DNA from 3 places in the Lelliottia sp. CFBP8978 genome. Region 1 is predicted to be linked to each of the others. Evidence: predicted binding sites of a transcription regulator. Region 1 holds the regulator's gene; each other region holds the start of a gene.
The links. The regulator LexA, encoded in region 1, represses DNA repair genes until DNA is damaged. The targets are predictions, from matches to a motif close to TNCTGTATGTACATACAGNA.
Positions count from the first base shown of each region.

Region 2: a site for LexA is predicted at 2,272-2,291, ahead of umuD (translesion error-prone DNA polymerase V autoproteolytic subunit). Genes of this name have one in related genera too.
Region 3: a site for LexA is predicted at 2,485-2,504, ahead of dinB (DNA polymerase IV). Genes of this name have one in related genera too.

Region 1 covers NZ_CM188253.1:257,512-261,734, reverse strand. The annotation lists gene zur (zinc uptake transcriptional repressor Zur) at 1-350, shown strand, start outside; gene SOM82_RS01170 (CsbD family protein) at 416-625, opposite strand; gene dinF (MATE family efflux transporter DinF) at 771-2,090, opposite strand; gene lexA (transcriptional repressor LexA) at 2,157-2,765, opposite strand; gene SOM82_RS01155 (diacylglycerol kinase) at 2,875-3,243, opposite strand; gene plsB (glycerol-3-phosphate 1-O-acyltransferase PlsB) at 3,398-4,223, shown strand, end outside.
Region 2 covers NZ_CM188253.1:2,015,500-2,019,722, forward strand. The annotation lists gene SOM82_RS09455 (GH36-type glycosyl hydrolase domain-containing protein) at 1-1,682, opposite strand, end outside; gene SOM82_RS09460 (YnfU family zinc-binding protein) at 1,840-2,004, opposite strand; gene umuD (translesion error-prone DNA polymerase V autoproteolytic subunit) at 2,308-2,727, shown strand; partial or broken gene SOM82_RS09470 (Y-family DNA polymerase) at 2,730-2,837, shown strand; gene umuC (translesion error-prone DNA polymerase V subunit UmuC) at 3,064-4,223, opposite strand, start outside.
Region 3 covers NZ_CM188253.1:931,808-936,030, forward strand. The annotation lists gene lpcA (D-sedoheptulose 7-phosphate isomerase) at 28-606, shown strand; gene SOM82_RS04305 (class II glutamine amidotransferase) at 758-1,525, shown strand; gene dpaA (peptidoglycan meso-diaminopimelic acid protein amidase) at 1,496-2,236, opposite strand; gene dinB (DNA polymerase IV) at 2,521-3,579, shown strand; gene pepD (cytosol nonspecific dipeptidase) at 3,967-4,223, opposite strand, start outside.

The DNA of each region.
Region 1 (4,223 bases):
CACAGGCAAAACCCCCCACCGTCTATCGGGCGCTGGATTTTCTGCTGGAACAGGGTTTTGTGCATAAAGTTGAATCAACAAACAGCTATGTGCTTTGCCATCTGTTCGATCAACCGACGCATACGTCCGCCATGTTTATCTGCGATCGCTGTGGAGTGGTCAAAGAAGAGGGTGCAGAGGGTGTGGAAGATATTATGCATTCGCTGGCCGCGAAAATGGGATTTGCCCTTCGCCACAATGTGATTGAGGCGCACGGCTTATGCTCAGCCTGTGTGGAAGTAGAAGCCTGTCGCCACCAGAGCGATTGCCAGCACGATCATTCGATACTGGTAAAGAAAAAGCCGCGTTAACGTAAGCGGGCGGCATAAGCCGCCCTCAGAGATCGTACATCCATGTACGTTCGGGTAGAACTCATTTACCAGCGGTAGTCGTTGCGTTTTTCCCAGTCAACAACCTCTTTTTCCGCCTGGTCTTTCGCGTAGCCATATCGTTCCTGAATCTTACCGACAAGCTGTTCGCGTTTACCTTCAATGACGGTTACGTCATCGTCGGTCAGTTTACCCCACTGTTCTTTCGCTTTACCTTTGAACTGTTTCCAGTTACCGCCGATTTCGTCTTTATTCATAATCAATTCCTCATCGTTCGGTTATCAAGTAAATTCGTATCGTCCGTTACGTTCATTTCCTGCTGGACGTGATAATAATTGTAGATAAGGATTCGGTATGCGTGTTGAGATTCAGAATCTTTAACCATTTCGCCGAACGAAGCCACTATGGGAACCAGGTATTTTTGCGCCAGTGACGACGCCAGATAAGGGCCAGCGACAGGCCCCGCAGCGCCAGAAATACGGCCAGAGCCAGCCACAAACCGTGGTTTCCGAGCCACGGAAGTGTCAACAGGGTTAAGGCGAAGCCCGCTGCCGCCACGGCCATGCTGTTGCGCATTTCCGCGCCGCGCGTCGCGCCAATAAACATACCATCCAGCAAATAGCACCAGACCCCCACCACCGGCAACAAGACCTGCCAGAAGATGTAATGACTCGCCAGCTCGCGTAACTCAGGCAATGTGGTCAGTAGCGCCACAATGTGATTACCAAATAAGGCATAGCTCAGCGCAAAAACGAGCGCCACCAGGCCAGATTGCCTGCACGCGGCACGCCACACGTCCTGCAATTGCCCCGCTTGCCGCGCACCGTAGGCTTGCCCGGAATGGGCTTCTACGGCGTAGGCAAAGCCATCCAGCGCGTAGGCCGTGAAGGTCAGTAACGTCATGAGTACGGCATTGACGGCCACGATCTCTGGACCTAAACGCGCGCCAAAAACCGTCAGCGCGCCAAAGCAGAGCTGTAGCAGCAACGAGCGCAGCATGATGTCGCGGTTCAGCGCCAGCAGTTTACGAATATTGCCACGCCACGCAGTTTTGAGCATCGTCAGCGAGATGCCACGCATCGCGAGCACCCGTTTAACCATCCACAAGCCGATGAAAAATGTGCCGTATTCTGCCACGACGGTCGCCAGAGCCGCCCCCTGCACATTCATGTGCAGGCCCATCACCAGCCACAAATCGAGAACAATATTGAGGAGATTTCCTACCACCAGCAGGATCACCGGCGCCCGGGCATACTGAACGCCAAGCAACCAGCCGAGCAGCACCAGATTCGCCAGGGAGGCCGGAGCGCTGAGCCAGCGGATAGCCAGAAAACGTCGCGCTTGCTCCAGCACGGCTTCGCTCCCGCCCACAATCTGCAACGCCAGATCGATCAGGGGAGTACGCAACAGCACAATCAGCAAACCTGCACCCAGGGCGAGGATCAGCGGCTGAACCAGCGCCCGTGCCAGACGCCGCGGATCTTTGGCGCCAAAAGCCTGAGCGGTAAGCCCCGTCGTGCTCATGCGCAAAAAGAGGAGCAGCATGAAGAGGAAACTGGTCGCCGTAGCGCCGATCGCTACGCCTCCCAGATAAACCGGAGAGTCCAGATGACCAATGACAGCCGTATCGACCAGACCGAGAAGGGGTACGGTGATATTGGAGAAGATCATGGGCAGGGCGAGACGCCACAATGCCTTGTCTGAAGAGGTCAGCAGAGACATGAGCAATTACCGGGAAGGGAAGAACACAGCCAGGCTGCGGTGGGACCACAGCCTGTCAGAGAGAAATTACAGCCACTCACCATTACGGATAACGCCAACTGCCAGCCCTTCAATAGTGAAAGTCTGCTCGCGCAAATCCACAACAATCGGAGAGAACTCGCTGTTTTCTGGCAACAACTGAACAGAGTTACCCTGTTTTTTCAGTCGCTTAACCGTAACTTCGTCGTCAATACGCGCAACAACAACCTGCCCGTTACGCACATCCTGCGTTTTATGTACTGCCAACAGATCGCCATCCAGGATACCGATATCCTTCATGGACATACCGCTGACGCGCAGCAGGAAATCAGCACTCGGTTTAAACATTCCAGGATCGACCTGATAATGCCCTTCGATATGTTGCTGTGCCAGCAAAGGCTCACCCGCTGCAACGCGCCCCACGAGTGGCAGGCCTTCTTCTTCTTCCACCAGCAGACGGATGCCGCGTGAAGCGCCGGAGACAATCTCAAGGACGCCTTTACGTGCCAGCGCTTTGAGGTGCTCTTCAGCGGCATTTGGAGAACGGAAGCCCAGGCGCTGTGCGATTTCCGCACGCGTCGGGGGCATTCCCGTCTGGCTGATATGATCTCTGATCAGATCAAACACCTCTTGCTGTCTGGCCGTTAACGCTTTCATTCCGCCCCCTGGGTGTATATACAGTTATGCTGTGAGTATATACAGTCAAAGGTGAATTTGGAACCAAAAACTGCACAAAAAACCAGAGACTTATTTGAATCTGGAAGGCTTATCGAAAATGTGACCAAAGAAGCGTGCCCCAGGTGATGGCAGCGATGATAATCGCCAGCAACACGGCGGCAGAACCCATGTCTTTCGCACGGCCTGAGAGCTCGTGGAAATCAGAACCGATACGATCCACCACCGCTTCAATAGCACTGTTGAGAATTTCCACTATCATCACCAGAAGAACCGAACCAATGAGCAGAACGCGGGTGATCGCATCCACATCAAGGAAACAGGCGATGATCACCGCGATGATGGCGGCAACCCCTTCCTGGCGGAAAGCAGCCTCATTGATCCATGCGGCGCGGAAACCTTTCCATGAATATCCGGCAGCTTTGATGATTCGGGTTAACCCAGTGGTATTATTGGCCATTAAAAGAACCTTTTCTTAGATTTAGCGTCAATCACTCTCGCTGCGACGCGTATCGCCGCAGCCTGAAGTATGACGGGTAACAACAGAAATTTTGCGCGCTTTCTGTTATCCTTGCGCCGCAATTGCATTATTAACCAGAGGCTTTACATCGTTTATGTCCGGCTGGCCACGAATTTACTACAAATTACTTAATTTACCATTAAGCGTCCTGGTAAAAAGTAAGTCTATCCCGGCGGAACCTGCGCTGGAATTAGGGCTCGATACCTCGCGCCCTATTATGTACGTTTTGCCTTACAACTCGAAGGCAGACTTACTGACGCTGCGCGCCCAATGTCTGGCGCACGACTTACCCGATCCGCTTGAACCCCTTGAGGTCGATGGCACTCTGCTGCCACGCTACGTGTTTATTCACGGCGGGCCTCGCGTGTTTACCTATTACACGCCGAAGGAAGAGTCCATCAAGCTGTTCCACGACTACCTCGATCTGCACCGCAGCAACCCCGATCTGGATGTCCAGATGGTGCCGGTGTCGGTGATGTTTGGTCGTCGTCCGGGACGTCAGAAAGGCGAAGAAAATCCGCCACTGCGTATGCTTAACGGCATTCAAAAATTCTTTGCCGTTTCATGGTTGGGACGCGACAGTTTTGTGCGTTTCTCGCCGTCCGTCTCCTTGCGCCGCATGGCTGACGAACACGGTACCGATAAAATCATCGCGCAAAAACTGGCCCGCGTCGCCCGTATGCACTTCGCCCGTCAGCGCCTGGCGGCCGTTGGGCCACGCCTGCCCGCGCGTCAGGATCTGTTTAATAAACTGCTGGCATCCAAAGCGATTGCCCGCGCGGTTGAAGATGAAGCGCGCAGCAAGAAAATCTCTCACGAGAAAGCCCAGCAGAACGCTATCGCCCTGATGGAAGAGATTGCGGCGAATTTCTCGTATGAAATGATCCGCCTGTCTGACCGTATCCTGAGCTTTACCTGGA
Region 2 (4,223 bases), 1.8 Mb from region 1:
AGATCCTGGGTTTGTGAAATGACCCGTTCGAGGAGCTCGCGGTGTTCCGGCCTGTCTTCCTGCACCGAATCCGCAAAGTCGGTTAACAGCGCAAAACAGAGATGATCGTTCTGATTACCCAGCCAGCAAACTTCAAGGCTGGTAATCAGTTTGCTGATGCTTTCACGATGGGTGAGCAGACAGGGAATGACGACCATGGTCGCGGCTGCCGGTGGGATCCCGGTCGAAAAATCCATCCGCGGCAGCGGGCGCGGAGTGCGAAAACGGGTGGTTGCCTCACTCAGCAGGTCGCTCATCAGCTGACTGATCGCCACAATCAGCGGTATCGCGAGCAGTATCAGCAGCCAGCCCATTCCCTGTTGCCCCGTGGCGTGCAAGATCCCGGCGGTTGTCGCGGTGGTCAGCAGACTCAGGCTGCCAAGCCAGGAAACCAGCGGGATCTGGTTGAAACTGTGCCGCAGGCGGATGAGACGTGAGGCATCAGCCGACAACAGCACTTCCAGCTGCTGACGTCCTTCACCCATCAGATAATAACCAATATGGGCGCCGGGCGTGTCGGGGGCCGATTGCAGGGCAAGCGTCAGCACGCGCTGGGCCACTTCGGGCTCGCTAAAGTGGCTATCCCGGGCCAGCACCTCAATGACGTGACGATAATGATCGCGCGTATCAAAGTGCATCAACGGGTAAATTCCTGCGGGATCACCACGCAACGTCTGTTCCACCACGCTCATGGCTTCGGCGAAATCAGCCCAGTTGGTCTCACTCAGTAACCGCAAACCGGCGATGCTGTTGCTTACCGACAGTTGGCTGGCGGCCAGCTGTTGATTGAAACGGTGAATGAGAATATCGGTTGTGACGCCCTGTTCGGTCAGACGCTGTTCAATCCAGGTCAGCGGCAGCGCCAGCATAGTGCCGCGCCCCTGCAGACGGCGCACCAGTTCAGCTACAAAGGCGCTGCTCAGCGGCGGGCGAGACCGCGCCATATCGGCGATCACCATGATTAAATCGGCAGGGGTATTTTCCGCACATTCAAAAATCCGGGTGACCCAGCTATCGGCCAGATTTCGCTCCTGCTGGGCTTTGACGACGTCGATACTGACCCGACGCAGATTCTCAATTAACGCCAGCCGCAGCATGCCGGGTAGCGCCCACACCTCTCCCAGCGTCAGCGGTGTCTCCCGTTGATAGGCGGTGATATAGCTGGTGAGGTTCGTGGCGTCCCAGCGTCCGTCTCCGTGAGCAATGGCTTCGGCGGCGATATCATAAATCCGTGGACAGCAATGCGGCGATGTCAGTGCCGGAAGGCCTTTGCCGAAGTTCTTTGGCAGGTGCTGGCGAACGATGCGGATCTGCTCTTCAATCAGGTAGTAGTTATCCAGCAACCACTCACCGGCGGGCATAATGCTCGCTTTTTTGCCGGCATTGAGCACGTAGCAGTTTTGCGTTATTACCGCTTCATTATTATCGAGACGTTTAAGCAGGTAATAGGGCAATTTGTCAGGGGACAATTTATGCGAACGCGCCAGCTTTTGCCCGTAGCGCTCCATCTGAGCGGTCGAAAACAGCTCTGCTTTAAAACTGTTTTCAACCGAGGATTCGCTGGCCTGAAGCGGCGGTAACAGCTCGGGTGTCGGCGGCAGTGAACGGGAGCGGCTCCGCCACTTTTTAAGATTCATATTCATAGAATTGCTCTGGTGCGACATGAACGCGCAGGAGCAGTTGCGAAATCAGATCAGAAACGTTCTCTCAGGATGGGTGTGGGGCATCAGGGATTTAACAGCTGCTGGTATCTTTCTTAAGTATAGAACACCGATATTTTGGCGGGGCGCGCGACAGAGATCAGCGCGGTGTAACGAACAACGCCTTACAGCCAGGGCACAGCATGGCCTGCTTCAGCCGAATTTTAGAGGTGGGGTGAGATGACCGTTGGCCACAAACAGGGCAGGTGACAGTGGTGGTCGATGCACCACCGATAAGCTTCATTGCATAATCGATAAGAGACATGAGGATGAACCTTTCAATGAATGAGCTTCATCCTATCACGAAGTGGTTAATAAGTATCCGATGAATTTTAGCGGGAATTAGCGGCACGATCGCGACAAAATTTCTGCAGATCATCGCCAGAGGGGATGCTTTCGCGTGTGTTGTGTTGGCGGAGAATCATCGTACACAATACCCTGGCGTGCTCCCTGAAAAACTAAATCTCTTCTGACTTCAATGTGTTCAGATTAAGCCGCACGTGACCTGTTGATCTTCGCCGTTAATTTTAGATACTGTATATAAACACAGTTACAGAGGTGCAGTATCATGCAATTCATCCTTCCTACAGAGAGTGTCCCACCGGTCTCCCTGCCACTTTTTACTGAGCGGGTACCCGGTGGCTTTCCCAGCCCGGCTCAGGACTATGTTGAAGAGAGGATTAATCTTAATACGCTCCTGATAGCCCATCCTGGTGCCACGTATTTTATTAAAGTGAGCGGAGAGTCTATGACGGGCGCTGGCATTGGCGACGGCGATCTTCTGGTTGTGGATCGGTCATTGTCGGCCCGCCATGGAGATATTGTCATTGCCGCCGTGGCCGGTGAGTTTACGGTGAAGGAACTGCGCACGCATCCGTATTTGCAGTTAGTCCCGCACAATCACAACTACTCGCCCATCACCTTTCAGAATGCTGAAGAGCTGGAAATATTTGGTGTGGTGACATTTTCAGTGAAGTCACATAAATGACGATGTTTGCATTAGCCGACGTCAACAGCTTTTATACGTCTTGTGAAACGGTGTTCCGCCCGGATATAAAAGGCAAACCCGTGGTGGTGGTCTCCAGCAACGATCTGAATGGTGAGAAACGTTAATTAATCCTGTGCTGTTCACATTACTTATTACTGATGGTCTGAGGCGTGATATGAGGCTTGTATTTGCAACAAAAGACCTGAATCTGGCTGGCTGCTCCTGAGGGCTTTCCATTGCTCATTGGAGCCGATGGAAGCCAGTTCAGTCGGCATAATCTTTCCTTTGGCACATCCTTATGGCGTCATTAATCACAGGGAACAGAACAAAATAATTTCACTTCGCAACAGGTAAGTCTGAATATCGGGTTGTATAAGCGGGAGAAAGCATCTCACGCTTCATTGCCCAGGTTTTTTCGATGCCTTGACCTGCAAACCAGATCTTTCCTTTTCCAGAGTTATTCAGCTTATCGATAGTCTCCATTAAAGCTGCGCTATTTTTTCTTGGGGTATTGTCATCAAATAGATTTAGCTGAGCCACTCCATTACTGAAAAAATCAGCCAGCATAACACCAGCCTTCATATATCGATGGCCATCAATCCATATCTTCCCCAGGGAATTCGTGGCTGAAGTTATAATGTCACGGGTATCATTAGACGGAGTCAATAGCTTCATGGAAGCTTGATTCCCATAGTATATTTCATTATCTGCGTGTGGACTGGTTCGAATAAAAACACTAACGAAACGGCAGAATTGGCGCTCACTGCGTAGTTTTTCTGACGCCCGCTCAGCATAGGCACAAATGGCCTGGTGCATATCTGAGTACTGAGTTATGCGATTGCCAAAGGATCTACTGCAGATGATCTGTTGTTTTGTTGGTGAAAATTCTTCCAGTTCAAGACATTGCTCACCACGAAGTTCTCGAACGGTTCTTTCAAGCACAACATTGAAGTGCTTCCTGATTACCCACAATGAGCTTTCAGCCAGGTCAAGTGCTGTATTAATACCCATTGAATTAAGTCTTTTACTGATTCTCCGACCGATGCCCCAGACATCCTCAACCGAGATAAGTGCCAGTAATCTGCGCTGACGATCAATATTTGATAGGTCGACAACGCCACCAGTGCCACGCCATTTCTTGGCTGCATGGTTAGCTAATTTTGCTAATGTTTTTGTTTGCGCAATACCAACTCCCACAGTTAAACCTGTATTTTTAAATACTTTATTTCTCATTTCATGACCGAAGTGACTTAAGGGCATGCAATTTATCACTCCCGATAAATTAACAAAGGCTTCATCGATTGAATAAATTTCGATGGAAGGACTCATTTCAGTCAGCGTCTGCATAACGCGCTCACTGAGGTCGGCATAAAGTGCATAATTAGAGCTAAATACATGAATCCTGGAACTGTATGTGTTATTTTTTATTTTAAAAAAAGGCTCCCCCATTTTTATACCAAGGGACTTTGCTTCTTCTGAGCGAGAAATAATGCAGC
Region 3 (4,223 bases), 670 kb from region 1:
TTTCATCAATACTGAAGGATTATCCTCATGTACCAGGATCTTATTCGTAACGAACTGAACGAAGCGGCGGAAACGCTGGCTAACTTTCTGAAAGATGAAGCCAATATTCACGCGATTCAGCGCGCGGCGGTTCTGCTGGCGGACAGCTTCAAAGCCGGTGGTAAAGTGATCTCTTGCGGTAACGGCGGCTCACACTGTGACGCCATGCACTTTGCCGAAGAGCTGACCGGACGCTATCGTGAAAACCGTCCGGGCTACCCGGCGATTGCGATTTCTGACGTTAGCCACATCTCCTGCGTGGGTAACGACTTCGGTTACGATCATATCTTCTCACGCTATGTTGAAGCTGTGGGTCGTGAAGGGGATGTCCTGCTCGGTATCTCGACGTCTGGCAATTCCGCTAACGTGATCAAAGCGATTGAAGCGGCGCGCGAAAAAGGCATGAAAGTCATCACCCTGACCGGTAAAGATGGCGGTAAAATGGCGGGCTCAGCGGATATCGAAATCCGTGTGCCGCATTTCGGTTACGCTGACCGCGTTCAGGAAATTCACATTAAAGTGATTCATATCCTGATTCAGCTGATTGAAAAAGAGATGGTTAAGTAAGAAGGCTATTTTATTTGCCATTTTGAATCCGGGCAGTGCTCGAAATCCTCACGTACTACGCGTACGCGCCGGTTTCTGTGCGCTGTCCGAAGCCAAACTGGCTGCAACAATTACGCCTTCCCGCTTTAAGGCGTTTTTGTGGAGGTGATGTATGTGCGAATTGCTCGGGATGAGCGCCAATGTGCCAACCGATATCTGCTTTAGTTTCACCGGGCTGGTGCAGCGCGGCGGAGGCACCGGTCCGCATAAAGACGGCTGGGGTATTACCTTCTACGAAGGCAAAGGTTGTCGCACGTTCAAAGATCCGCAACCCAGCTTCAACTCGCCCATCGCCAGACTGGTGCAGGATTACCCGATAAAATCGTGTTCGGTGATTGCTCATATTCGTCAGGCCAATCGCGGCGAGGTGGCGCTGGAGAATACCCATCCTTTCACCCGGGAGCTGTGGGGCCGTAACTGGACCTATGCGCATAACGGGCAACTGACCGGCTATAAAACACTGGAGACGGGCAATTTCCGTCCGGTGGGAGAAACCGACAGCGAAAAAGCCTTTTGCTGGCTGTTGCATAAGCTGACCGAACGTTATCCACGCACGCCGGGAAATATGGCAGCGGTGTTTAAGTACATCGGCTCGCTGGCGTGTGAGCTGCGTGATAAGGGCGTATTTAATATGCTGCTGTCGGATGGGCGCTATGTGATGGCGTTCTGCTCGACCAATCTTTTCTGGATCACCCGTCGCGCGCCGTTTGGCGTGGCAAAGTTGCTTGATCAGGACGTGGAGATTGATTTCCAGAAAGAGACCACACCCAATGATGTGGTCACGGTTATCGCCACTCAGCCGCTGACCGGCAATGAAACCTGGCAAAGGATTATGCCAGGTGAGTGGGTCTTATTTTGTCTCGGGAACCGCGTAATTTGACGCCAGCTGCGGGTGGACGACTTCATGACTCAGCGGTTTGCTGACGATGTAACGTCCATCCGCTACCGAAACGGTCGGTGGTTTGTGAGTCTGCTGGAAGTAGTCATAGCCGGGTTTGAGCTGTTTCCAGAAATCCGCGTAGGTCGAATACTTATGACGCTGCATATTGGCATCGGTCATGCGGAACGGATAGATGCTCACCTGAACCCCCGCCTGGCCGAAGACTAACGCGCCGGTCACGAACTGGAAAATCTCATCAATGCCGCTGTCGGTCATCGCATAGCAACCGACAGATACGCAGGCACCGTGAATCATCAGGTATTTACCGTCATAGCCGTGAGCACGATCAAAGGCATTCGGGAAGCCAATGTTGATCGCTTTATAAAAACGGCTGTCGGGTTTGAGCTGACTGCGCTGAATGGTGTAGAACCCTTCAGGACTTTTAAAATCACCCTGACGTTGCTTCGGGCCTAACCCACCGGAATAGTTACAAATTTTGTAGCTATCAAGTAGCTGATATGTCTCGCCCATTTTCACAAACAGATCGAGCGTGCGTTCTTCCTTGAAGATCTGAATATAGACCGGTGATCCCATCAACTGCTGTTTATATTCTTTGCTGACCGGCGTAGTGGAACTGTTGCTGCCAAGCAGCCCAGCAAATGACACACACGGTATTAGAAGCATCGCAATGAATAATGCGATTTTACGCATACTACTTGTTCCTTGATAAAGCTAAAGCCAACTTGCCAGGACGGCAAAAGAGACCCGAAATCAGAATTTTCTGTATTAGGAGCGCTCACATTAGCATCGCTGCATTTTTTCGCAAGAGTGAACGAATGAGTTTACAAAATAGTTTTCCGTTATAAAGCATCTCTGTGTGAATGAATGTAAGAACTTTGCGAAACAGTGCGCAATTCAGACTCACAATAATAACAAGGGCTTCTCAATTCTGCTTTTTTCACTGTATACTTATCCAGTAAAGAGTGAGGCTCAGTATGCGCAAAATAATCCATGTCGATATGGACTGCTTTTTTGCCGCCGTAGAGATGCGAGACAACCCGACTTTGCGGGACGTCCCCATTGCGATTGGCGGTAGCCGCGTAAAACGTGGCGTGATCAGCACCGCTAACTACCCGGCGCGCAAATTTGGCGTGCGCAGCGCCATGCCCACGGCGATGGCGCTCAAGCTCTGCCCTCATCTCATCCTGTTACCCGGCCGTTTTGATGCTTATAAAGAGGCCTCGGTTCATATTCGGGAAATCTTCTCTCGCTATACCTCGCTCATCGAGCCGCTGTCTCTGGACGAAGCGTATCTTGACGTGACGGACAGTGTGCATTGCCATGGCTCCGCCACGCTGATGGCGCAGGAAATCCGCCAGACCATTTCCGATGAACTGAACCTGACGGCCTCCGCCGGTATCGCACCGGTAAAATTTCTGGCAAAAATCGCCTCTGACTTAAATAAGCCCAATGGTCAGTTCGTGATTACGCCAGACGATGTTCCGATATTTTTGAAGACCCTGCCGCTTGGCAAAATCCCCGGCGTGGGTAAAGTTTCAGCCGCGAAGCTGGAAAGCCTGGGGTTACGCACCTGCGAAGATGTGCAGAACAGCGATCTGGCAATGCTGCTTAAGCGTTTTGGCAAATTTGGGCGCGTGCTGTGGGAGCGTAGTCAGGGGATTGACGAGCGCAGTATCAACAGCGAACGCTTGCGCAAATCAGTGGGAGTGGAACGCACGCTGGCTGAGGACATCCACGACTGGCACGACTGCGAAACTATTATCGTCGAGCAGCTCTACCCCGAGCTGGAGCGGCGGCTGGCAAAAGTGAAGCCAGATCTCCTCATTGCGCGCCAGGGAGTTAAGCTGAAGTTTAACGACTTCCAGCAGACAACCCAGGAGCATGTCTGGCCGCGGCTGAATAAAGACGACCTGATTGTGACCGCAAGGAAAGCCTGGCAGGAACGGCGCGCGGGCCGGGGAGTGCGGCTGGTGGGATTACATGTCACCTTGCTTGATCCGCAGCTTGAGCGACAGCTGGTGCTGGGGTTATAAAAAAGCCCGGTAGCGCTACGCTTACCGGGCCTGCATTTTGGCTCCCTCCCCCTGTGGGAGAGGGCAGGGGTGAGGGCATCAAACCGCACAGAATAAAAGCAAAACGGTAACCTGAGTTACCGTTTCTAGTGTTTTCTCCCTCTCCCTGTGGGAGAGGGCAGGGGTGAGGGCATCAAACCGCACAGAATAAAAGCAAAACGGTAACCTGAGTTACCGTTTCTAGTGTTTTCTCCCTCTCCCTGTGGGAGAGGGCAGGGGTGAGGGCATCAAACCGCACAGAATAAAAGCAAAACGGTAACCTGAGTTACCGTTTCTAGTGTTTTCTCCCTCTCCCCGTGGGAGAGGGCTGGGGTGAGGGCATCAAACCGCACCCACCCCAGTAGCGACTTACTTCGCCGGAATGGATTTCAGCAGTTCGGTCAGCAGCGTCCAGTAGTGGCCCACGCTTTCGATATGGACTTGCTCATCCGGAGAGTGTGGACCGGTAATGGTTGGCCCGATGGAAACCATGTCCATGTCAGGATACGGTTTTTTGAAAAGACCGCACTCCAGACCTGCGTGGATCACCTGAATGTTCGGGGTGCTATTGAACAGACGCTGATAAGTTTCACGCACCAGCGCCATCACCGGAGAAGAGGCATCTG